2 regions of the Streptomyces dangxiongensis genome follow, and region 2 is predicted to be linked to the other one. Evidence: riboswitches for the same ligand, from Rfam matches in the RefSeq annotation. Region 2 holds a riboswitch; the other holds the start of a gene.

Region 1 (10,857 bases), 4.2 Mb from region 2:
GCCATGCTCGACGGCATCTTCGACGACAAGGTCTTCGTGGTGTCGTTCCTGTCGAACGTGGTCGTCGCCGCCCTCATCGTCTTCCTCGGTGACAAGCTGGGCGTCGGCGCGCAGCTGTCCACGGGCGTCGTCGTGGTCCTGGGCATCCGGATCTTCTCCAACGCCGCGGCGATCCGGCGACACGTCTTCCGGGCGTGACACCGATGAGCGAACACCACGCACACGACGACCGGAACGACCGGCCGGAGAGCAGGCAGCCGGAGAGCAACCGGCCGGAGCACGGGCTGCGCAGGGAACTGCCCGCCGAAGTGCCCGCGTCAGGGGCCGAGTCCGCGCCCGGGGCCGGGCAGGCTGCCGGGGAGCAGCCCCAGCAGCCGTTGACCGGACGGCAGCGGCTCGTCACAGGTCTGTGGCCGCCGCGCTTCACCCGCGCCCAACTCATCGTCGCGGTGCTGTTGTTCGGCCTCGGCTTCGGCCTGGCCGTCCAGGTGGCGTCGAACAGCGACACCGACAGCGCGCTGCGCGGCGCACGTCAGGAAGACCTCGTCCGCATCCTCGATGAACTGGATTCGCGTACTCAGCGTCTTGAGGATGAGAAGCAGGGACTCGAGAAGCAGCGTCAGGAGCTCCAGAGCAGCTCCGACCAGGCCGCGGAGGCACGCAGGCAGACCGCCGAGAAGAAGAGGCAACTCGGCATTCTGGCGGGCACCGTGGCGGCGCAGGGTCCCGGCATCACCATGACGATCGAGGACACGAAGGGGACGGTCCGGGCGGACATGCTGCTCGACGCGATCCAGGAGCTGCGCGCGGCCGGCGCGGAGGCGATCCAGGTCAACGAGGTCCGGGTGGTCGCCGGCACCTACCTCACCGACTCCGGCAAGAGCGTGAGCGTCGACGGGAACAAGATCAACGCCCCCTATCGTTTCAAGGTCATCGGCAAGCCGCAGGACCTCGAGCCGGCGCTCAACATTCCTGGAGGCGTGGTGCAGACCCTGGAGAAGGAGCAGGCCACGGCGACCGTGGAGCAGTCGGACAAGATCGTCGTGGCTGCCTTGCGACAGGCGAAGCGGCCTGACTACGCTCGGTCGTCCTCCCGGTGAACCGCCGGTGCATGGCGGCTGTCGCGCACGGGCATGAGCTTGCGGGGGGTCGGCGCACCGAAGAGATGGCGCGTGATGGAAACTGTTTGGTGGATACGGACGTTGTGAAGATGTCCGGCTCGGCCGGTGTAGGCAATCAGGGTTCGTCCTGCCCCACGGGCGGGTCTGTTTCGGTCAAGGGGAATCGCCCGTGAAGTTGTTTGCGAAGTTGTTCGGCAAGAGCGCGCGAGAGGGCGGCGACAACGCCACCGCCCGTCATCGCGCGCAGCCTGAGGCGGAGGGCCAGCGCCCGCTGTTCCGGGACCAGGTCGCTGGTCCGGGCGGTGACATTTCCGGTGGTCAGGGCGCGGCGTCTGTTGACCCTGCCCAGGCCGGCGGCATAGGTTTCGGGCAACCGTCAACCTCAGGTGCGGGTGGAGGGTTCGCCTCCGGCCCGTACGCGTCCAACGCCCCCGCGGGGCAGCCGCGGCAGGAGGATCCGTCGATGTCGGTCCTGGTGTGTACGAGGTGCGGTAACCGTAACGCGGAGAACGCCCGGTTCTGCTCCCACTGCGGCGCGCCGCTGCGCCCCGGAGTGGCACCCGAACGGGCCTCCGAGACCACGTCCACGATCTCGATCTCCGGCCTCGAGGCCTACGACTCCGAGGCGACCGGCCAGACGCCGCTGCCGATGCTCTCTCCGGAGGCGCAGGCCGCGGTGGACGCGCTGCCGCTGGGCTCGGCGCTGCTGGTGGTGCGCCGGGGTCCGAACTCGGGCAGTCGCTTCCTGCTGGACAGCGACCTGACCACGGCCGGCCGTCATCCGCAGAGCGACATCTTCCTGGACGACGTGACGGTCTCCCGGCGGCACGTGGAGTTCCGGCGCTCCCCGGACGGCTCCTTCACGGTGGCCGACGTGGGCAGCCTGAACGGCACGTACGTCAACCGGGAGCGCATCGACCAGGTCGCCCTGGCCAACGGTGACGAGGTGCAGATCGGCAAGTACCGGCTGGTGTTCTACGCGAGCCGGCAGGGCATCTGACCCACCCCCGGACCGACGTCCGGGGGGACCCCCAGGGAAGGTCCATGCTGCGAACACCGAGCGGCGGTGCCGGAAGCGGTACCGCCGCCAGGGACAGTGGGCTGATGAGCATCGGCACGGTGCTGAGCGTGCTGCGCGACGAGTTCCCCGAAGTCACGATCTCCAAGATCCGCTTCTTGGAGTCGGAGGGGCTCATCGAGCCGCAGCGGACCCCGTCGGGGTACCGCAAGTTCAGTGCCGGGGACGTCGAGCGCCTCGGTCACGTCCTGCGGATGCAACGGGACCACTACCTCCCGCTCAAGGTGATCCGGGAGTACCTGGACGCCGTGGAGCGGGGTGAGGCCGCCCCGCTGCCCCTGGTCGGGCGCCAGCGCACCGCGGAGGACGGCCCGGAGCCGCAGGAGAGGCCCACGGTGGCCAGGGTGGGCAAGGCCGAGCTGCTGGCCGCCGCGGACATCGACGAGGGCGAACTGAAGGAGTGGGAGTCCTACGGGCTCATCGCTCCCGTGGAGGACGGGGTGTACGACGCCGAGGCGGTCACCGTGGCGGCGCTCATCGCCGACCTGGGCCGTTTCGGCATCGAGCCGCGCCACCTCCGGGTGATGAAGGCCGCCGCGGACCGTGAGGCGGGGCTGGTGGACCAGGTGGTGGCCCCGCTCAAGCGCCACCGCAACCCGCAGACCCGGGCACTCGCCGAAGCCCGTACGAAGGAACTGGCGGCGCAGACGACGAAGCTGCACGCCGCTCTGGTGAGGACCGCACTCGGCGTACGGCTCCCCTGAAACCCGCGTGGGGCTTCGCTGAACCCTGCCGGGACCGCGCTGGAACCAGCCGGGGCCCGGCCGTGGCCGGCTCTGGGACGGGGGAGCGGCGAGGCGTCCGGGCGGCCGGATCGGGCACCTGTTCCCGGCCCGACTACCCAAACGTCCCGGGCACGGCCTAGGGTTGCTGTGTGAACGAGCTCGATGTCGTAGGTGTCCGGGTCGAAATGCCCTCCAACCAACCGATCGTGCTCCTGCGCGAAGTGGGAGGCGATCGTTACCTCCCCATCTGGATCGGGCCGGGGGAGGCGACGGCGATCGCCTTCGCCCAGCAGGGCATGGCCCCCGCGCGACCGCTGACCCACGACCTGTTCAAGGACGTGCTGGAGGCCGTCGGCCAGGAGCTGACCGAAGTCCGCATCACCGATCTGCGGGAAGGGGTCTTCTACGCGGAACTGGTGTTCGCCAGCGGGGTCGAGGTCAGCGCCCGCCCCTCCGACGCCATAGCGCTGGCCCTGCGCACCGGAACGCCGATCTACGGCAGTGACACGGTGCTGGACGACGCGGGCATCGCCATTCCGGACGAGCAGGAGGACGAGGTGGAGAAGTTCCGTGAGTTCCTCGACCAGATCTCGCCCGAGGACTTCGGCACCAGCAGCCAGTGAGACGCGGTGCCGGCCTGCCGGTCCCCGGCTCCCCCGGGACGGTGGGCGGCTTCGCGGGGCCGCTGTCCCGGCAATTGCCTCCGGCCACTGAGAGCGTCCTACGGCTTCCCGCGAGCGCATTCGGCTAGCCTTTCCCCGCGGTGGGACACGGGAAACCACTCTCAGGGTGATTATCACTCGGCGTGCCGAGTGTGGCGATCGTTGACGCACCCCTGGTGACTGCCTACCGTCGAGAAGGCAGGTCAAGGACGGAGGTCGGCGTGAGAACCAGCGGCGACGGTACGGCTGGGGGTGCCCCCGGACGCGGTTTCGGGGAGAGCGGTCCGTACCCGCCCCCGGACTCGCGGCTGCGCTCGAGCGGGGGTTACCCCCATCCCGGCAGCGCGGCCGATCACGCTCCGCAGCCGCCGACGGCGGTGCCGAACGGCGGAGGGGTGGCGTCCATGACGTCCGAGCAGATCGGCTACCGCGGGCCCACGGCCTGCGCGGCCGCCGGCATCACCTACCGACAGCTCGACTACTGGGCCCGCACCGGCCTCGTCGAGCCCAGCGTGCGGCCCGCCCACGGGTCGGGCACCCAACGTCTGTACAGCTTCCGGGACGTCGTCGTCCTGAAGATCGTGAAGCGGTTCCTGGACACCGGGGTGTCGCTCCAGAACATCCGCACCGCCGTCCAGCACCTCAGAGAACGCGGTTTCCGTGACCTGGAGCGGATGACCCTGATGAGCGACGGCGCCACCGTGTACGAGTGCACCTCGCCGGACGAGGTCCACGCCCTGCTCCAGGGCGGTCAGGGCGTCTTCGGGATCGCCGTCGGCGTGGTGTGGCGGGACGTGGAGAGCGCGCTTTCCCAGCTACACGGCGAGCGCATCGACACCGGGGAGACCCTCGTCGGGCAGAACCCCGCGGACGAGCTGGCGCGGCGCCGTAACCGGGCGGTCTGACCGCCGGATCCCGCGCGGTGCCCCCCGGCGTCACCGCGTTGTCAGTGCCGTGGTGCAGCATCGGAGATGTGAGAAACGCGCCCACGGTCCTGCACCTCGACATGGATGCCTTCTTCGCCTCGGTGGAGCAGGCGTCGAAGCCGAGCCTGCGCGGGAAGGCCGTCGTCGTGGGCGGGCTCGGGCCGCGCGGTGTGGTGGCGACCGCGTCGTACGAGGCACGGGTGTTCGGCGTCCACTCGGCGATGCCCATGGGGCAGGCACGCCGACTGGCACCCCACGCCGCCTACCTGGTGCCGCGCTTCACCCTGTACCGGACGGTCAGCGAGCAGGTGATGGGCCTGCTGCGGGAGCTGTCACCGCTGATCGAGCCGCTCAGCCTGGACGAGGCGTTCGTGGACCTGGAGGCCGGGGGAGCGGCCTGGGACGAGGAGTCGGCGCGGCGGGCCGGGGAGAGGCTGCGCGCGGACATCCGGGCGGTCACCGGGGTCACCGGGTCGGTGGGGCTCGCCGCCTCCAAGATGCTCGCGAAGATCGCCTCCGAGCAGGCCAAGCCGGACGGCCTGGTACTGATCGAGCCGGGGACCGAGCGGGCGCTGCTGGGGCCGATGCCGGTACGGATCCTGCCCGGGGTCGGGCCGGCCACGGGGGACCATCTGCGCCGGGCCGGGATCACCACGGTCGAGGAGCTGGCAGAGGCGGGCGAGGACGAACTCGTCCGGATGCTCGGCAAGGCGCACGGACACGCGCTGTACGCCATGGCGCTGGCCCGGGACGAGCGTCCCGTGGTGGCTGAGCGGGAGACCAAGTCGGTGTCGGTGGAGGATACCTACGACGTGGACATCCACGACCGGCTGCGGGTCGGCCTGGAGGTGCAGCGGCTGGCCGACCGGTGTGTCCGGCGGCTGCGCGAGGCCGGGCTGTCCGGGCGGACCATCGTGCTGAAGGTGCGACGGTACGACTTCTCGACCCTCACCCGTTCCGAGACGCTCCGAGGGCCCACGGACGATCCCGCGGTCATCCGCGAGGCGGCGGCGCGGCTGCTGGACTCCGTGGACACCACGGGCGGGGTGCGGTTGCTCGGCGTCGGCGTGTCCGGGCTCGCCGACTACACGCAGGAGGACCTGTTCGCGCAGGCGGCGGGGGAGCGGGCGGTGGACCTCGCCGAGGAGACCGTGCCGGAGGCTCCGGCGGAGCAGGTGGAACCGGCCGAGCGGCAGTGGCGGGCCGGGCAGGACGTGCGGCACGACGACTGGGGGCACGGGTGGGTGCAGGGCAGCGGGCTGGGCCGGGTCACCGTGCGCTTCGAGACCCCGCAGTCCGGGCCGGGCCGGGTACGGACGTTCCGGGTCGACGATCCCGCGCTGGCGCCGGCTGAGCCGTTGCCGCTGGTCCCGGGGACCGGCCTCGCCCACCCGGCCGGCCTTCCCGGCGGGCCGAGCGGTGACGCGGCCCCGGCCCCGGACCCGGTCGCGGCCGTGCGGCCGGCTTCGGGCGGGCGACCTGGGCATCCGGCCTCGGCTGAGGGCCGGGTTCCGGTCGAGGGCCGGTTCTCGAGTGAGGGCCGGCTCTCGGGTGGGGGGCAGGGCGCGTGCGCGGGGCGGGACGTGCGGCAGCCGTCGGAAGAGAAGCGCGCCCCGGGCGCCCCGGGTGTGGAGAACCCCGCGGACGCCTCCGGCGAGGGGCAACCCGGCGGTGGACAACCCGGCGGTGGGGATCAGGGGCCCGGTGTGGACCGGGTCTCCTCGGGTGGTGCCAGGGGGCCGAAGTCGTGGTCCGGGGCCTTGGGCGGGGGCGCCGTGTCCAGTCCGTAGTGGTGGTAGAGCTGGAGTTCCTGCTCGGGTGAGAGGTGGCGGCCCACGCCGAAGTCGGGAGCGTCCTTGATCAGGGCGCGGTCGAAAGGGACGTGCAGCGTGCCGTCGAGGAGTTCGCTGGGTCCCAGAGGGACGAACGCGTCCCGGGAGAAGAGACCGGTGCGTACGGCCGCCCACTCGGGCACGCCGGTCGCGTCGTCGAGATACACCTCGTCGATGGTGCCGATCTTGGCGCCATTGACGTCGAATGCCTTGCGGCCGATCAGGTTGCGCGGATCGATGTCGGTTCGCACGGTCCCTCTCTTTCCACGTGGTCGCAACTCATCCGTAAGCACTACAAAAGAGCAGATTCAGGGAAGCGGCCACTCGAGGGCTCGGGCGTCGACCCCGCTGGTAGGCTGACAGCGGCTGCTGACCCCGCGCGGGAGAGTCCTCCGACCACGTCGGAGGCGCCGAAGGAGCAAATCCTCCCCGGAATCTCTCAGGCTCACGTACCGCACGGACGAGGTCACTCTGGAAAGCAGGGCGGGTGTGCACGGCGTCCCGCTCTCACCGACGGTGAAAGCCGGTCCCGCGGGGGCCCGGTGAAGCTCTCAGGTCGAGATGACAGAGGGGGAGGCCGTCGGGGTATCCGTACCGGGGTGCCCCTCGAAGGTCGCGTCAGACCAGGAGGCCTCCGCCATGACCGCCCATCGCACTCCGCTCTCCGAACTCGAAGCGGGTATCCCGTTCGAGCAGCGCCACATCGGCCCTGACCAGGAGGCGCGGGCCAAGATGCTCGCGCAGGTCGGGTACGGCTCGCTGGACGAGCTGACCGCGGCCGCCGTCCCGGATGTGATCAAGAACGCCGACGCCCTCGACCTGCCGGACGCCCGCACCGAGGCCGAGGTGCTGGCCGAGCTGCGCTCCCTCGCCGACCGCAACCAGGTCCTCGGCTCGATGATCGGTCTCGGGTACTACGGGACGTTCACGCCGCCCGTCATCCTGCGCAACGTCATGGAGAACCCGGCGTGGTACACGGCCTACACGCCGTACCAGCCGGAGATCTCCCAGGGTCGCCTGGAGGCCCTGCTGAACTTCCAGACGGTGGTCGCCGACCTCACCGGCCTGCCCACCTCCGGTGCCTCCCTGCTGGACGAGGGCACCGCCGCCGCCGAGGCGATGGCGCTCTCCCGGCGCATGGGCAGGAACAAGAAGGGCCTGTTCCTGGTCGACGCGGACGCACTGCCGCAGACCATCGCCGTGATCGAGACGCGTGCCGAGCCGGCCGGCGTCGAGGTCGTCGTCGCCGACCTCAGCGACGGCATCCCGGCCGGGATCGCCGAGCGCGAGATCAACGGCGTGCTGATCCAGTACCCGGGCGCCTCCGGTGCCGTACGGGACATCAAGGCGGTCATCGACCAGGCGCACGAGCTGGGCGCTCTGGTGACGGTCGCGGCCGACCTGCTCGCGCTGACCCTGCTGACCTCCCCCGGCGAACTGGGCGCGGACATCGCCGTCGGCACGACCCAGCGCTTCGGTGTGCCGATGGGCTTCGGCGGGCCGCACGCCGGCTACATGGCCGTCCAGGAGAAGTTCGCGCGCAGCCTGCCCGGCCGTCTGGTCGGTGTGTCCGTCGACGCCGACGGCAACAAGGCCTACCGCCTGGCGTTGCAGACCCGTGAGCAGCACATCCGCCGTGAGAAGGCCACCAGCAACATCTGCACCGCGCAGGTGCTGCTCGCCGTGATGGCCGGCATGTACGCCGTCTACCACGGTCCCGAGGGCCTGCGGACCATCGCCCGCCGCACCCACCGTTACGCCACGCTGCTCGCCGCCGGCCTGGAGGCCGGCGGGGTCGACATCGTCCACGGCGCCTACTTCGACACCGTCACCGCGCGCGTGCCCGGCAGGGCGGCCGAGGTCGTCGCCGCCGCCCGGGACAAGGGCGTCAACCTGCACATGGTCGACGCCGACCACGTCTCCATGGCCTGCGACGAGACCACCGGCCGGGCCCGGCTGGACGCCGTCTGGTCCGCGTTCGGCGTCGAGGCCGACGTCGAGGCGCTGGACCGGGCCGCCGAGGACACCCTGCCCGAGGCGCTGCTGCGCACCGACGCCTACCTCACCCACCCGGTCTTCCACCAGCACCGCTCCGAGACCGCGATGCTGCGCTACCTGCGCAGGCTGGCCGACCGCGACTACGCGCTCGACCGCGGCATGATCCCGCTGGGCTCCTGCACCATGAAGCTCAACGCGACCACGGAGATGGAGCCGGTCACCTGGCCCGAGTTCGGGCAGCTCCACCCCTTCGTCCCCGCCGAGCAGGCCGAGGGCTACCTGACGCTCATCCGTGAGCTGGAGGAACGTCTCGCCGAGGTCACCGGCTACGACAAGGTCTCCCTCCAGCCGAACGCCGGCTCGCAGGGCGAGCTGGCCGGTCTGCTCGCCGTACGCGGCTACCACCGCGCCAACGGCGACGAGCAGCGGACCGTCTGCCTCATCCCGTCCTCCGCGCACGGCACCAACGCGGCCAGCGCCGTGATGGCCGGCATGAAGGTCGTCGTCGTCAAGACCGCCGGAGACGGTGAGATCGACATCGAGGACCTGCGGGTGAAGATCGCCAAGCACCGTGACGAGCTGGCGGTGCTGATGATCACCTACCCGTCCACGCACGGTGTGTTCGAGGAGCACGTCGCCGACATCTGCGCCCGGGTCCACGAGGCGGGCGGTCAGGTGTACGTCGACGGCGCCAACCTCAACGCCCTCGTCGGTGTGGCCAAGCCGGGTCACTTCGGCGGTGACGTCTCCCACCTCAACCTGCACAAGACGTTCTGCATCCCGCACGGCGGCGGCGGTCCGGGCGTCGGCCCGGTCGCCGTCCGCGAGCACCTGGCACCGTACCTGCCCAACCACCCGCTCCAGCCGGCCGCGGGACCGGCGACCGGCGTCGGCCCGATCTCGGCCGCCCCGTGGGGCAGCGCGGGCATCCTGCCCATCTCCTGGGCCTACGTCCGTCTGATGGGCGGTGCGGGCCTGAAGCGCGCCACGCAGGTGGCCGTGCTGTCGGCGAACTACATCGCCAAGCGCCTGGAGCCGCACTACCCGGTCCTGTACACCGGCCCCGGCGGTCTGGTCGCGCACGAGTGCATCATCGACCTGCGCCCGCTGACCAAGGCGACCGGCGTGAGCGTCGACGACGTCGCCAAGCGCCTGATCGACTACGGCTTCCACGCCCCGACCATGTCCTTCCCGGTGGCCGGCACGCTGATGATCGAGCCGACCGAGTCGGAGGACCTCACCGAGCTGGACCGTTTCTGCGAGGCGATGATCACCATCCGCGCGGAGATCGAGAAGGTCGGCTCCGGCGAGTGGCCCGCCGAGGACAACCCGCTGCGCAACGCCCCGCACACCGCCGCCGCGCTCGGCGGTGAGTGGAAGCACACGTACAGCCGCGACGAGGCGGTCTTCCCGGCCGGTGTCTCGGCCGCCGACAAGTACTGGCCGCCGGTGCGCCGCATCGACCAGGCCTTCGGCGACCGCAACCTGGTCTGCTCCTGCCCGCCGCTGGACGCGTACGAGGACTGAGCGAGCCTCTGGTGAGGGTCCCGCCCGGAATCCGGGCGGGACCTTCGGGTCTCCGCTACGCCGTCGCCAGCGAGACCTCGGTCGCCTTGATCAGGGCAACGACGTCGGAGCCCACGAAGAGGCCGAGGTCCTCGGCCGCGTCCCTGGTGATGACGGCGGTGAGTTCACCACCGTCCACGGTGACCTTCACGGAGGCCATGACGTCGCCGACCACGAGGTGGGTGACCGCGCCGGGAAGCTGGTTGCGGATCGACAGGCCCGCGACCCGGTTGGTGGCCAGGGACACCTCCGTCGACTTCACCAAGGCGTGCACGGGGGAGCCCGGGGCGAGACCGAGCTGCTCGACGGCCTCCAGGGTGATGGCCGCCGTCAGGTTCTGGCCCCCGTTCAGGCGGACGCCGACGGTCGCCATCACCTCGCCGGGGTGCACCTCGGTGACGGTGCCGGGCAACTGGTTGCGGATGCTGAGACTCATGGGCCCTCACCGTAGTGGGCCAGGGCGTCAGGCCGGGTACGCGTGCGTCTGCGTCGCCTTGACCATCGCCCAGACCGGCGCACCGGGGTGCAGGTCCAGCTCGGCCGCGGCGACCGTCGTCAGGTCCGCCGTCAGCGCGAGTCCGCCGGTGAGGTCGGCGCGGATCCGGTCGCCGTGCGTCTCCAGGCCCGCTACCTCACAGCGCCACACGTTCCGGGCGCTGGCGCCGGAGGGCCGGTCCCGGAACAGGGTCACGGCCGACGGCGGGAACGCCACGAAGACCGGTCCCGACAGCTCCTCCGTCGTCGTGATCGCGGGCCCGGCGTCGAGCCGTACCGTGTGGCCCGCGGCCTGCCCGCGGTAGAGGTTGAGGCCGACGAGCTGGGCGATGTAGTCCGTGCGGGGGTGGCGGGCGATGTCGGCGGGCGTGCCCTCCTGCACGACCCGCCCGTCCTCCACGACCACCAGGCGGTCCGCGAGGACCATGGCGTCCAGCGGGTCATGGGTGACCAG
Region 2 (10,857 bases):
ATGCGGTCCGAGACGTGCCGGACCACGGAGAGGTCGTGGGCGATGATCACGTACGTGAGGCCGAGTTCCTGCTGGAGGTCGTCCATGAGGTTGACGACCTGCGCCTGGATCGACACGTCCAGGGCCGAGACGGGCTCGTCGGCCACCACCAGCTTCGGCTTCAGGGCGAGCGCGCGGGCGATGCCGATGCGCTGGCGCTGGCCGCCGGAGAACTCGTGCGGGTAGCGGTTGTAGTGCTCGGGGCTGAGGCCGACCAGTTCGAGGAGACGCTGGACCTCCTTCTTCACCCCGCCCTCGGGCTCCACGCCCTGCAACCGGAAGGGCGCGGAGACGATCGAGCCGATGGTGTGCCGGGGGTTCAGGGAGCCGTACGGGTCCTGGAAGATCATCTGGATGTCGCGGCGCAGCGGACGCATCTGCCCGGTGCCCAGCCGCGTGATGTCCCGGCCCTCGAAGGTGATCTTCCCGCCGGTCGGGTCCTGGAGCCGGGTGATGACCCGGCCCATGGTCGACTTGCCGCAGCCCGACTCACCGACCACGCCCAGGGTCTCGCCCTTGCGCACCTCGAAGTCGATGCCGTCGACGGCTTTCACCGCGCCGACCTGACGCTGGAGGATGCCCTTCTTGATCGGGAAGTGCTTGGTCAGCCCCTCGACCTTGAGCAGCACGTCACGGTCCTCGGAGGACGTCGCCTGCTGCGGGATCACGGCCTCGGCCTCGTCCGTCTTCTTGGTCTCACTCACAGCTTCGGCGCAATCTCTTCGGTCCAGATCCGCTGGCGGTCCTCGGCCGACAGGTGGCAGGCGGACCAGTGCCCGGCATCCACCTGCTCCAGCTCGGGGCGCACCGTGCGGGTGACGTTCCCCTTGGGGATGTCCGCGTACGGGCAGCGCGGGTTGAAGGCGCAGCCCGAGGGGATGTTGATGAGGCTCGGCGGCTGGCCCTTGACCGGGATGAGCCGTTCGGAGGTCTCGCGGTCGATGCGGGGCATCGAGCCGAGCAGACCCCAGGTGTAGGGGTGCTGCGGCTGCTCGAAGACCTCGTCGGCCGGACCGCGCTCGATGCACCGGCCGCCGTACATCACGAGGACGTCGTCGGCGATCTCGGCGACCACACCCAGGTCGTGGGTGATCATGATGACCGCGGAGCCGAACTCCTTCTGGAGGTCGCGGATCAGGTCGAGGATCTGCGCCTGGACGGTCACGTCGAGGGCGGTGGTCGGCTCGTCCGCGATGAGCAGCTCGGGGTTGTTCACCAGCGCCATGGCGATCATGGCGCGCTGGCGCATACCGCCGGAGAACTCGTGCGGGTAGCCGTCGACGCGCTTGGCGGGCTCGGGGATGCCGACCCGGTCGAGCATCTCGATCGCGCGCTTGCGGGCGACCTTCTTGCTGACGTCGTGGTGCACCCGGTAGGCCTCGACGATCTGGTCGCCGACCCTGTAGTACGGGTGCATCGCGGACAGCGGGTCCTGGAAGATCATCGCCATCTGGCGGCCGCGGAGCTTGCGCACCTCGTCCGGGGCGGCGGAGACCAGTTCCTTGCCGTCGAGCCAGATCTCGCCGGACATCTGCACGTTCTTGCCGCGCGCGCCGAGCCGGTGCAGGCCCATGACGGCCAGCGAGGTGACCGACTTGCCGGAGCCGGACTCGCCCACGATGGCGAGGGTCCGGCCCTTCTCCAGCGAGAAGCTGAGCCCGTCGACGGACTTGACCAGGCCGTCGTCGGTCGGGAAGTGCACCTTGAGGTCGCGGACCTCGAGGAAGGCTTCGGGCGCCTTGCCGGCGGTCGTGGGCTCGCCCACGGCGGCGCCGGTCTTGGAGAGTTCGGTCACGAGAGCCTCACCCGCGGGTCGGCGGCGGCGTACAGCACGTCCACCAGGAGATTTGCGATCACGACGAAGAAGGCGGCGAGCAGGGTCACGCCGAGGATCTTGGGCAGGTCGTTGTCGGTGATGCCCTGCACCGCGTACTGGCCGATGCCGGGCAGCGAGAAGACGCTCTCGGTGATCACGGCGCCGCCGAGCAGCAGGCCGATGTCCATGCCGAAGACCGTGATGATCGGGGTGAGCGCGGCGCGCAGTCCGTGCCGGACGACGACGTTGCGCTCACGCAGGCCCTTGGCCCGGGCGGTGCGGATGAAGTCCTCGTTCATCGTCTCCAGCATGCCCGAGCGGGTGAGCCGCGCGTAGATGGCGGAGTACAGCAGCGCGAGTGAACACCACGCGGGAATCAGGGTGTTGGCCCACTGCGAGGGGTCGTCGGTGAACGGGACGTAGCTCTTGCCGAAGATCGGCCACTGGTACTCGAACAGCAGGATCGCCAGGTTGCCGGTGAAGAACATGGGCAGCGAGACGCCGGTGAGCGCGATGCCCATGAAGCCCCGGTCCAGGACCGAGCGCGGCTTCAGCGCGGAGACGACACCGGCCACCACGCCGGAGACCAGCCACAGCACGGCGGCACCCGCGGCCAGCGAGAGGGTGATCGGAAGGCGTGAGGTGAGCTCCGGCCAGACCGCCTGGTGGTTCTTGAAGGAGTAGCCGAAGCAGGGCGCGTCGCAGTGCACCGTGGTGGGGCCGAGGTCGTAGGTGGCGCCGGCCACGATCCCCTTGATGAAGTGCCAGTACTGGACGTAGACAGGCTGGTCCAGACCGAGGTTGTGCTTGACCGCGGCGATGTCCGCCGGCGACGGGCTCTTGCCGATGTACTGCTGCGCCAGTTGGTCCGCTGTCTGGCCGACGAGCCGTGGCAGCAGGAAGAAGATGGCGAAGGTGACCGCGGAGACGACCAGCAGCAGGATCACTGCCGCGAACGTCCGGCGGAGGATGTACGAGATCACGGGGACCGGCGCTGGTGCCCGCGGGCCGCGAAGCCCGCGGGCACCAATGCCTTCACCTGCCTTCCGGGGCTGCTACTTCGACGCGACGCCGATGTTGAGGTAGTCGTACTGACCGCTGAAGGCCGCCGTGGAGACCAGGTTGGTGTAGTTCTGCGGGCGGCCCAGCAGGACCTTGAAGTAGGTCAGCGGGACCAGGACGGCGTCGTCCATGGTCTTCTTGTCGATCTGCGTGTAGAGGCTGTTGCGCGCGTTGAGGTCCTGCGTGCCGATCGCCTTGCCCAGCAGCTCGTTGACGGACTTGTCGTCGTACTGCGACAGGTTGGTGTTACCCGACTGGCTGATCGCCTTGCCGTTCAGGATCTGCTGGAGGAAGCCGTAGCCGGAGGGCCAGTCGGCACCCCACTGCATCATGATCAGACCGAGGTTCTGCTTCTCCGAGAACTTCGGCACACCCACGTAGTCGGTGAAGTACTTGCCCGACGGGTACTGCTTCAGGGAGGCGTTGATGCCGACCTTCTTCAGCGAGGCGATGATCGCCGTGGCGGCGTCGATCTCCGGCTGGCGGTCGGAACGGGCCGCGATGTTGGTCGTGATCGACGACTTGCCGCAGGCCTTCAGTTGCTGCTTGGCCTTGGCGGCGTCGCCCTTGTTGCCCTGGCTGGCGTAGACGTCCGACTTCTCGTAGCCCGGGATGTCCGGCGGCAGGACGGTGGAGGCGACGTCACCCCGGATCGGGCCGCCCTCGGCGGTCTGCACCGAGACCTTGTCGATCGCGTACTGCACGGCCTTGCGGCACTCGACCTTGTCGAACGGCGCGACCTTGGTGTTGATCGCCAGGTACACGAGACGGCCACCGTAGGTGTTGTCCGTGTTGGCCTTCTTGTCGGCGTCGGTGAGGACCTTGGCCTGGGTGGAGGCCTGGACACCGGTGCCGGCCAGGTCGATCGCGTCGCCCGCGAGGACGTCCTGGTCGATCGTCTCCGGGTTGACCTTCAGCTTGACGACGATCTTGTCCGGAAGCTGCTTGCGCAGCGGGTCCGTCTTCGCGTCCCAGTTCGGGTTGCGCACCAGCACGGCCTGCCGGCCGTCCTGGTAGCTCTGGAACTTGTACGAGCCCGAGGAGACGATGTGCTTGATGTAGTCGACGCCCGTGTCCTTCGCCTGCGGCACCGGGGCCGTCTGCGGGGCGGCGACCAGGTAGTCGAACTCCTGGAAGGCCTGCTTCAGGTGGAAGACGATCGTCGTGTCGTCCGGCGTCACGATGGAGGACAGGCCCTTGGCGCCCTTGTCCTTGTACGGGCCCTTGTACTTGTCGCCGCCGGCCAGGAACTGCTGGAAGTAGTTCGGGCCGAGGGAGAGCACGTCACGCGCGAAGTTGGAGCGCTCGACGGCGTACTTGACGTCCTTCGAGGTGATCGGCGAGCCGTCCTCGTACTTCAGGCCCGCACGCAGCTTGTACGTCCAGGTCTTGCCGCCGTCGCTCGGCACACCCTTGCCGGCCGCGAGGTCCGGGACGAGGGTGTTGCCCTTCTCGCCGGCGCCCGGCTGGAAGGTCATCAGCGGACGGGCGTACAGCCGGCTGATGTTGTACATGTACGCGTAGTACGTGTTGCCGGGGTCGAAGGAGTCCGGCACGTCGGACAGCTCGTAGGTGAGCGTGCCGCCCTTCTTGTCGGACGCGTTGACGACGCCCTTGGTCGCGGCGTTGGCCCCGGCCGACTTGGTGCCGTTCTCGTTCTTGTTGTCATCGGCCTTGCTGCAACCCGCAAGAAGCAGGCTGACGGAGCCGATGGCCGCGATCGCGGCCAGCGCTGACCTTCGCATGATGGGCGCTTTCCCCTCCATTGTTGACAAATTTTCGGGCTCTTCGCAGCAGGCGTCAGCGGCTGCGCGGGTCGAGAGCATCGCGGAGACCGTCGCCGAGCAGGTTGAACGCGAGGACGGTGACGAAGATGGCGAGTCCGGGGACGATCATGAACTGGGGGTCCACCTGGTAGTAGGTGACCGCCTCACGGAGCATGCCGCCCCAGGACGCCTGCGGGGGCTGGATGCCGACGCCGAGGAAGCTCAGGGACGCCTCGAAGAGGATGTTGGTCGGGATCAGCAGCGTCGAGTAGACGATGATCGGGCCGACCAGGTTGGGCATCAGCTCGCGGAACAGGATGTACGGGGCCTTGGCGCCCATGCCGCGGGAGGCGTCCACGAACTCGCGCTCCCGCAGGGCCAGGGTCTGGCCGCGCACGATCCGGCCCAGGTACGGCCAGTTGAAGAAGCCGATGACGAAGATGAGCACGCTCAGGTGGAGCGGCAGCCCGTTGAGGCCGAAGGCGCCGCCCTGGAGGGTGGCGGAGATGGCGATCGCGAAGAGCAGGAGGGGGAAGGCGAGGAAGGTGTCCATCAGCCGGCTGATGATCGAGTCGACCCGCCCGCCGTAGTAACCCGCCACGACACCGAGGACCGCGCCGATCACGTTCGACAGGACGGTGGCGCCGAAGGCGACCACCAGCGACACCCAGGAGCCCTCCAGGACGCGGGTGGCGATGTCCCGGCCGAACTTCGGGTCCACACCGAGCGGGTGATCCATGCTCATGCCGCCCCAACTGCCCTTGGGCAGCGAGGTGTCCGGGGTGATCAGGTCCTGGTGGAAGGCGTTGGGGTCGAGCCCGAACACGGTCTGGAGGGGGCGCGAGAGGATCGCGACGAGGATCAGCAGGACCACGATGACGCCGCCCGCGACGGCGACCTTGTCCTTCTTGAACCGGGTCCAGGCGATCTGGCCCAGGGAACGACCCTCGATCTGCCCCTTTCCGGCACCCTCCAGCACAGCCTCCGGCTGTGCCTCGGCTGCCGCTCCGGTGGTCTCGATCGGTGCGGTCACGGTGAGCGACCCCTCTCGCCGGTGGTGACCGGCCTGCGCCTGCCGCGGATTGCGGCTTTGTCGACTTGCCATCGAGCACGAGGCCTCGGCCTCGCGTCTGAGTCGCGAGTCTTCAGCGTCGTTGTGATCACCCGCCAGAGTTGGCGGTGAAAGTATGCGCAACCGTGATGCAGTGCGGGGGATTCCGTTATCCGAACAGTGGGTAACGGCCCTCGGACGCGGGCCAGTTGGGGCAGAACGGCGAATTCGCCCGGAACGGGGCGTACCGGCGGCGTCTACGCGCGCAGAAGTCCGTCGCTCACGCGGATGCCGCGGCCCCGCTCAAAACCTCCGCCACGCCTGCCCGTTGCTCAGTAGGCGCCGTGCGCGGGCGGGTAGCCGTAGCCGGCGGCCGGCGGGACCTGGAGCGGGGACCGGGACGGCGGTGCGGGGGCGTGGGCCTCGCGGTCGTAGAAGGGCCGGGCGTTGGCCCGCATCCACATGACCACCGGGTCGTAGCCGTCCGTCATCGCGACCGTCGAGACCGGCAGTCCCTCCGGGACCGCGCCGACGGACTGCTGCATCATCGCGCGCACCGAGTCGACCGCCGCCGGGGAGGTGTCGTACACGTCCAGACCGAGGGCGAGATACGGCGCCCCGAGCGCGGGCTGCACCCAGGCGCGGCGCAGCGAGCGCAGCGCGGGGGTGCGGTGCGCGTTCTGCGCGAGCAGGGCGTAGAACTGCGGGATCTCGATGCCGGGTTCCGACAGGCTCAGGGGGCCGGCGGGCTGGCGGTCCAGGCCGGTGGCGATGCGGCGCAGGTCGAGCCAGGGGATGCCGACGCCGCCGCCCGGGGCGTGCGGGTTGAGCCACAGTCCGTAGTGGTCGGGGTAGAGGGTGCGGGCCACGTCGAGGCCGTCGACCACCTCGTAGGAACGGTTCCAGCCACTGGCGGACAGCTCCTGGGCGGAGGTGACGCAGGGGGCGTAGTGGAGGCCGTCGACCTCCATGTCGCCGTACTGGGCGTCCGGGGAGCCGGCCTGGCCGCGCCACAGGAACATCCAGATCTGGCCGGAGGAGGGGGCGGCGAGGGCGCGCAGCAGGGCCTCGTAGGCGTCGTAGCGTCCAGGCGTGACCTGGCGCAACATGTGCTCGACGCTGCCGCTCGGGCTCGCGCTCACCTGTCTTACCGCCCCTTCTCGTGGAGTGCCCCGCGTTGGGGGACAGCTTAAGCGCCCGGTGCCCCGGGGCCTCGTGGCCGTGCGCGGGGGGCGGACAGCCGGGCCGGGCGGGCCGTCAGTGGCCGAACCGGTAGAAGGGGCGGACGTTCGTCTTCAGCCAGTCGGCCACCGGGTCGTCGGTGACGTCCATGAGGACCAGGTTGACCGGCCACTTCACCGGAACCCTGCCGAGGGCCCGGCCCAGGGCCTCCAGGGGCAGGGTGCGCAGGTCGCCCTCCCACCGGGAGAGTTCCACGCCGACGAACATCACCGGTTCGTCCGTCTCGACGGCGGCCAGGCAGCGGCGGGCGGTCACCACCACGCCGATGTCCGCGAACTCGGCGGAGGCGGCGGAGAGGAAGTCGACCGGGTCGTCCTGCCAGTCGGGCTCGAAGAGGCGGACCCGGCCGCCGCTGCCGGGGCCGTCGAGCGGGGTGCGGCCCACCCGGCACAGCTCGGCCACGGCCTCGGGCGGCAGCGGGATGCCGACCACGCCGCCCGGGTTCACGGCCAGGCCCGCCTGCGGCGGCAGGCCCCGGGCGAACTCCACGGCGGGGGCGACGGCGAACGACATGTGGGAGCCGGCCGCCTGCCGGAACTGCTCCTCGGAGCTGAACACCGGCACGTACACCTGACCCTCGATGTCGAGGGTGGGCAGGTCCAGCGGACCGCTGTCCGGGCCGCCGCCGGCCGGCAGCGGTATCCACAGGAAGCTGCGGCCGAGGACCTCGATGATCCGTCCGCCCGCCGCGGGGACGCCGAGGGAGGCCGAGAGCACCTCCTCCAGCTCGTTGCCGGGCCAACCGCCGTGCGGGTGGGGGTGTGTCTGTGCCGGGAAGTCCGCGGGAAGGTCCGCCGGGAAGTCCATCTGCCTACCGCCTGCTGGGAACCACTGCTGTGAGGTTGAAGGCTAGCGGGTGGCTGTGACATCGCGGCTCCGCGACGGATCCGTGCGGCACGTCAGCGGGGATCCGGGGCGGCGAAGTCCACGCGGTGCAGGGTGTCCGCGGCGGCCCGGTCCAGCAGCAGCGCCGAGCCGCAGCCCGCGGGCAGTTCGCCCCGCTCGACCGCGCGCAGCAGCCGGGCGGCCGTACGGCGGTGCCTGCGGAAGGCGTAGCGGGAGACGCCCCGGCCGCGTTCGCGCTGGCCCTCGCGGGCGGTGGCGGGGGCGACGTCGAGGATCAGCAGGTGCAGGGTGCCGCCGCGGCGGCGGGCCGCGCGGGCGAGCCAGCCGCGCACCCAGGGCTGGGTGCCGCAGTCGTGGACGACGACGCCGCCGCCGGCGCGCAGCGCGCGGTGCAGGCCCGCGTAGTGCGCGAGGCGGACCAGGGGGCGGTAGAGCGCGTACGGCAGGAGGCGGGGCAGACGGGCCGCGAAGCGGTCGCGGGCGTCCTGGGAGTCGACGCGGTGGCCGGCGGCCGCGCGCCGCATCAGCGTGGACTTGCCGCTGCCGGGCAGGCCGGTGATCACCACCACGTCCCGCGGCCCGAAGAGGAGGGCGCGCGGGCCGCGGCCGGCCCGGTCGCGCAGGTCGCGGACGACCGGGACGGGCCGCGCGGCGTGGTGCCCGCGGGCGGTGGCGGGGGCGGAGGGCTGCTTCGGCACCGCCAGGCCGGGGGCGGCGGCGGTGCCGTACGCCGTGGTCCTGTTCACCCTGATCGTCCTCCCCTGTGGGCTCGGTCATGTCCTGCCCGTCGAAGTTAAAGAGAAGGTAATGGCCGGCGGTCGGTGGTTCGGTGCGGGTCGTGCCACAGGTCGGTTACAGAAGCCGGGGTCTCATGCGATGATGTGCCCGCCAACTGCATACCGGCCGTTTGAATCCGCGCGGGAGAGTCCCCAGGTCCCTCGGACCGTCTGGGGCGCCGAAGGAGCAAGTCCCTCCCTTGAATCTCTCAGGCCCCGTTACCGCGCGGGCGAGGCACATCTGAAAAGCGGGCCGCTGTGTCCAGTGGTCCCACCCAAGGTGCAAGTCCTGATCGTCCCCGTGGCGGTCGTGGCGAACCTCTCAGGTTCCGATGACAGATGGGGAGGAACGTTCCTCGCCCCGTCCGTATGCCCTGGGAGACGACCGACCGATGAGCAGCACCGAACTCCGCCACACCGCGCTGGACGCCGTGCATCGCGCGCTCGGCGCGACCATGACCGACTTCGCCGGCTGGGACATGCCCCTGCGCTACGGCTCCGAGCGCGACGAGCACCTCGCGGTGCGCACCCGGGCCGGCCTGTTCGACCTCTCCCACATGGGCGAGATCACCGTGACCGGCGCCGGGGCGGCCGCCCTCCTGGACTTCGCCCTGGTCGGCAACATCGCGTCCGTCGGCGTCGGCCGCGCCCGCTACACCATGATCTGCCGGGCCGACGGCGGCATCCTGGACGACCTCATCGTCTACCGGCTGGCCGAGACCGAGTACATGGTCGTGGCCAACGCCTCCAACGCCCAGGTGGTGCTGGACGCGCTGACCGAGCGGGCCGCCGGCTTCGACGCCGAGGTCCGCGACGACCGGGACGCCTATGCGCTGCTCGCCGTGCAGGGTCCGCAGTCCCCCGGGATCCTGAAGTCGCTCACCGACGCCGACCTGGACGGGCTGAAGTACTACGCCGGCCTGCCCGGCACGGTCGCCGGCGTCCCCGCCCTGATCGCCCGCACCGGCTACACCGGCGAGGACGGCTTCGAGCTGTTCGTGCGGCCGGAGCACGCCGTGCGGCTGTGGCAGGCGCTGACCGAGGCCGGCGAGGGCGTCGGCCTGGTGCCGTGCGGCCTGTCCTGCCGGGACACCCTGCGCCTGGAGGCGGGCATGCCGCTGTACGGGCACGAGCTGACCACCGCGCTCACCCCCTTCGACGCCGGGCTCGGCCGGGTGGTCAAGTTCGAGAAGGAGGGGGACTTCGTCGGGCGTGAGGCGCTCGCCGGGGCCGCCTCCCGGGCCGAGGCGACAGCACCCCGGGTGCTCGTCGGCCTGGTCGCCGAGGGCCGCCGGGTGCCGCGCGCCGGGTTCGGCGTCGTCGCCGGCGGCCGGGTGATCGGCGAGGTCACCTCCGGCGCCCCCTCCCCCACCCTGGGCAAGCCGATCGCCATGGCGTACGTCGACGCGGCGTACGCGGCGCCGGGCACCGAGGGCGTCGGCGTGGACATCCGGGGCACCCACGAGCCGTACGAGGTCGTGGCGCTGCCGTTCTACAAGCGCCAGAAGTAGACACTGGGCGCGGCGGCGCTCCCGGCGGACGCCCCGCGCCGCCGGACGTGACCCTGCGCACATTCGCCCTGCTCACGAGCAGTTCCTATCGTCCCCCCTTCATCAGCACTCCCGCGCGTACAGGAGAATTCAGGCCATGAGCAACCCCCAGCAGCTGCGGTACAGCAAGGAGCACGAGTGGCTGTCGACCGCCGAGGACGGCGTCGCGACGGTCGGCATCACCGAGTTCGCGGCCAACGCGCTCGGCGATGTGGTCTACGCCCAGCTCCCCGAGGTCGGCACCACCGTCGAGGCGGGCGAGACCTGCGGTGAACTGGAGTCGACGAAGTCGGTCTCCGACCTGTACTCGCCGGTCTCCGGTGAGATCACCGAGATCAACGAGGACGTCGTCAACGACCCCTCGCTGGTGAACTCCGCCCCCTTCGAGGGCGGCTGGCTGTTCAAGGTACGCGTCACGGAGGAGCCGGCCGACCTGCTCTCCGCCGACGAGTACGCCGCCCACACCGCCGGCTGAGGAGTCGTAGCCGCATGACTGTCCTGAACACGCCCCTGCACGAGCTCGACCCGGAGATCGCCGCCGCGGTCGACGCGGAGCTGAACCGCCAGCAGTCCACGCTGGAGATGATCGCGTCCGAGAACTTCGCGCCGCTCGCGGTGATGGAGGCCCAGGGCTCGGTCCTGACCAACAAGTACGCCGAGGGCTACCCGGGCCGCCGCTACTACGGCGGCTGCGAGCACGTCGACGTCG

The links. A riboswitch is a leader RNA that binds a small molecule or an ion and turns the genes downstream of it on or off. The one in region 2 is predicted to bind glycine.
Region 1: it holds a riboswitch for glycine, as region 2 does, so the genes downstream of both, gcvP (aminomethyl-transferring glycine dehydrogenase) here and gcvT (glycine cleavage system aminomethyltransferase GcvT) in region 2, are expected to answer to the same signal.

The regions. Positions count from the first base shown of each region.
Region 1 is NZ_CP033073.1:6,626,750-6,637,606, forward strand. Features, by position in the region: gene D9753_RS29965 (small basic family protein) at 1-198, shown strand, start outside; gene D9753_RS29970 (DUF881 domain-containing protein) at 204-1,100, shown strand; gene D9753_RS29975 (FHA domain-containing protein) at 1,291-2,121, shown strand; gene ftsR (transcriptional regulator FtsR) at 2,166-2,903, shown strand; gene D9753_RS29985 (bifunctional nuclease family protein) at 3,074-3,547, shown strand; gene D9753_RS29990 (MerR family transcriptional regulator) at 3,808-4,491, shown strand; partial or broken gene D9753_RS29995 (DNA polymerase IV) at 4,560-5,987, shown strand; gene D9753_RS30000 (PRC-barrel domain-containing protein) at 6,206-6,595, opposite strand; glycine riboswitch at 6,715-6,809, shown strand; gene gcvP (aminomethyl-transferring glycine dehydrogenase) at 6,984-9,869, shown strand; gene D9753_RS30010 (TOBE domain-containing protein) at 9,925-10,344, opposite strand; gene D9753_RS30015 (ABC transporter ATP-binding protein) at 10,372-10,857, opposite strand, start outside.
Region 2 is NZ_CP033073.1:2,416,514-2,427,370, forward strand. Features, by position in the region: gene D9753_RS10635 (dipeptide ABC transporter ATP-binding protein) at 1-743, opposite strand, end outside; gene D9753_RS10640 (ABC transporter ATP-binding protein) at 740-1,834, opposite strand; gene D9753_RS10645 (ABC transporter permease) at 1,831-2,838, opposite strand; gene D9753_RS10650 (ABC transporter substrate-binding protein) at 2,911-4,662, opposite strand; gene D9753_RS10655 (ABC transporter permease) at 4,718-5,716, opposite strand; gene D9753_RS10660 (enhanced serine sensitivity protein SseB C-terminal domain-containing protein) at 6,067-6,843, opposite strand; gene D9753_RS10665 (enhanced serine sensitivity protein SseB) at 6,992-7,783, opposite strand; gene D9753_RS10670 (AAA family ATPase) at 7,876-8,568, opposite strand; glycine riboswitch at 8,731-8,833, shown strand; glycine riboswitch at 8,834-8,947, shown strand; gene gcvT (glycine cleavage system aminomethyltransferase GcvT) at 8,991-10,109, shown strand; gene gcvH (glycine cleavage system protein GcvH) at 10,246-10,623, shown strand; gene D9753_RS10685 (serine hydroxymethyltransferase) at 10,638-10,857, shown strand, end outside.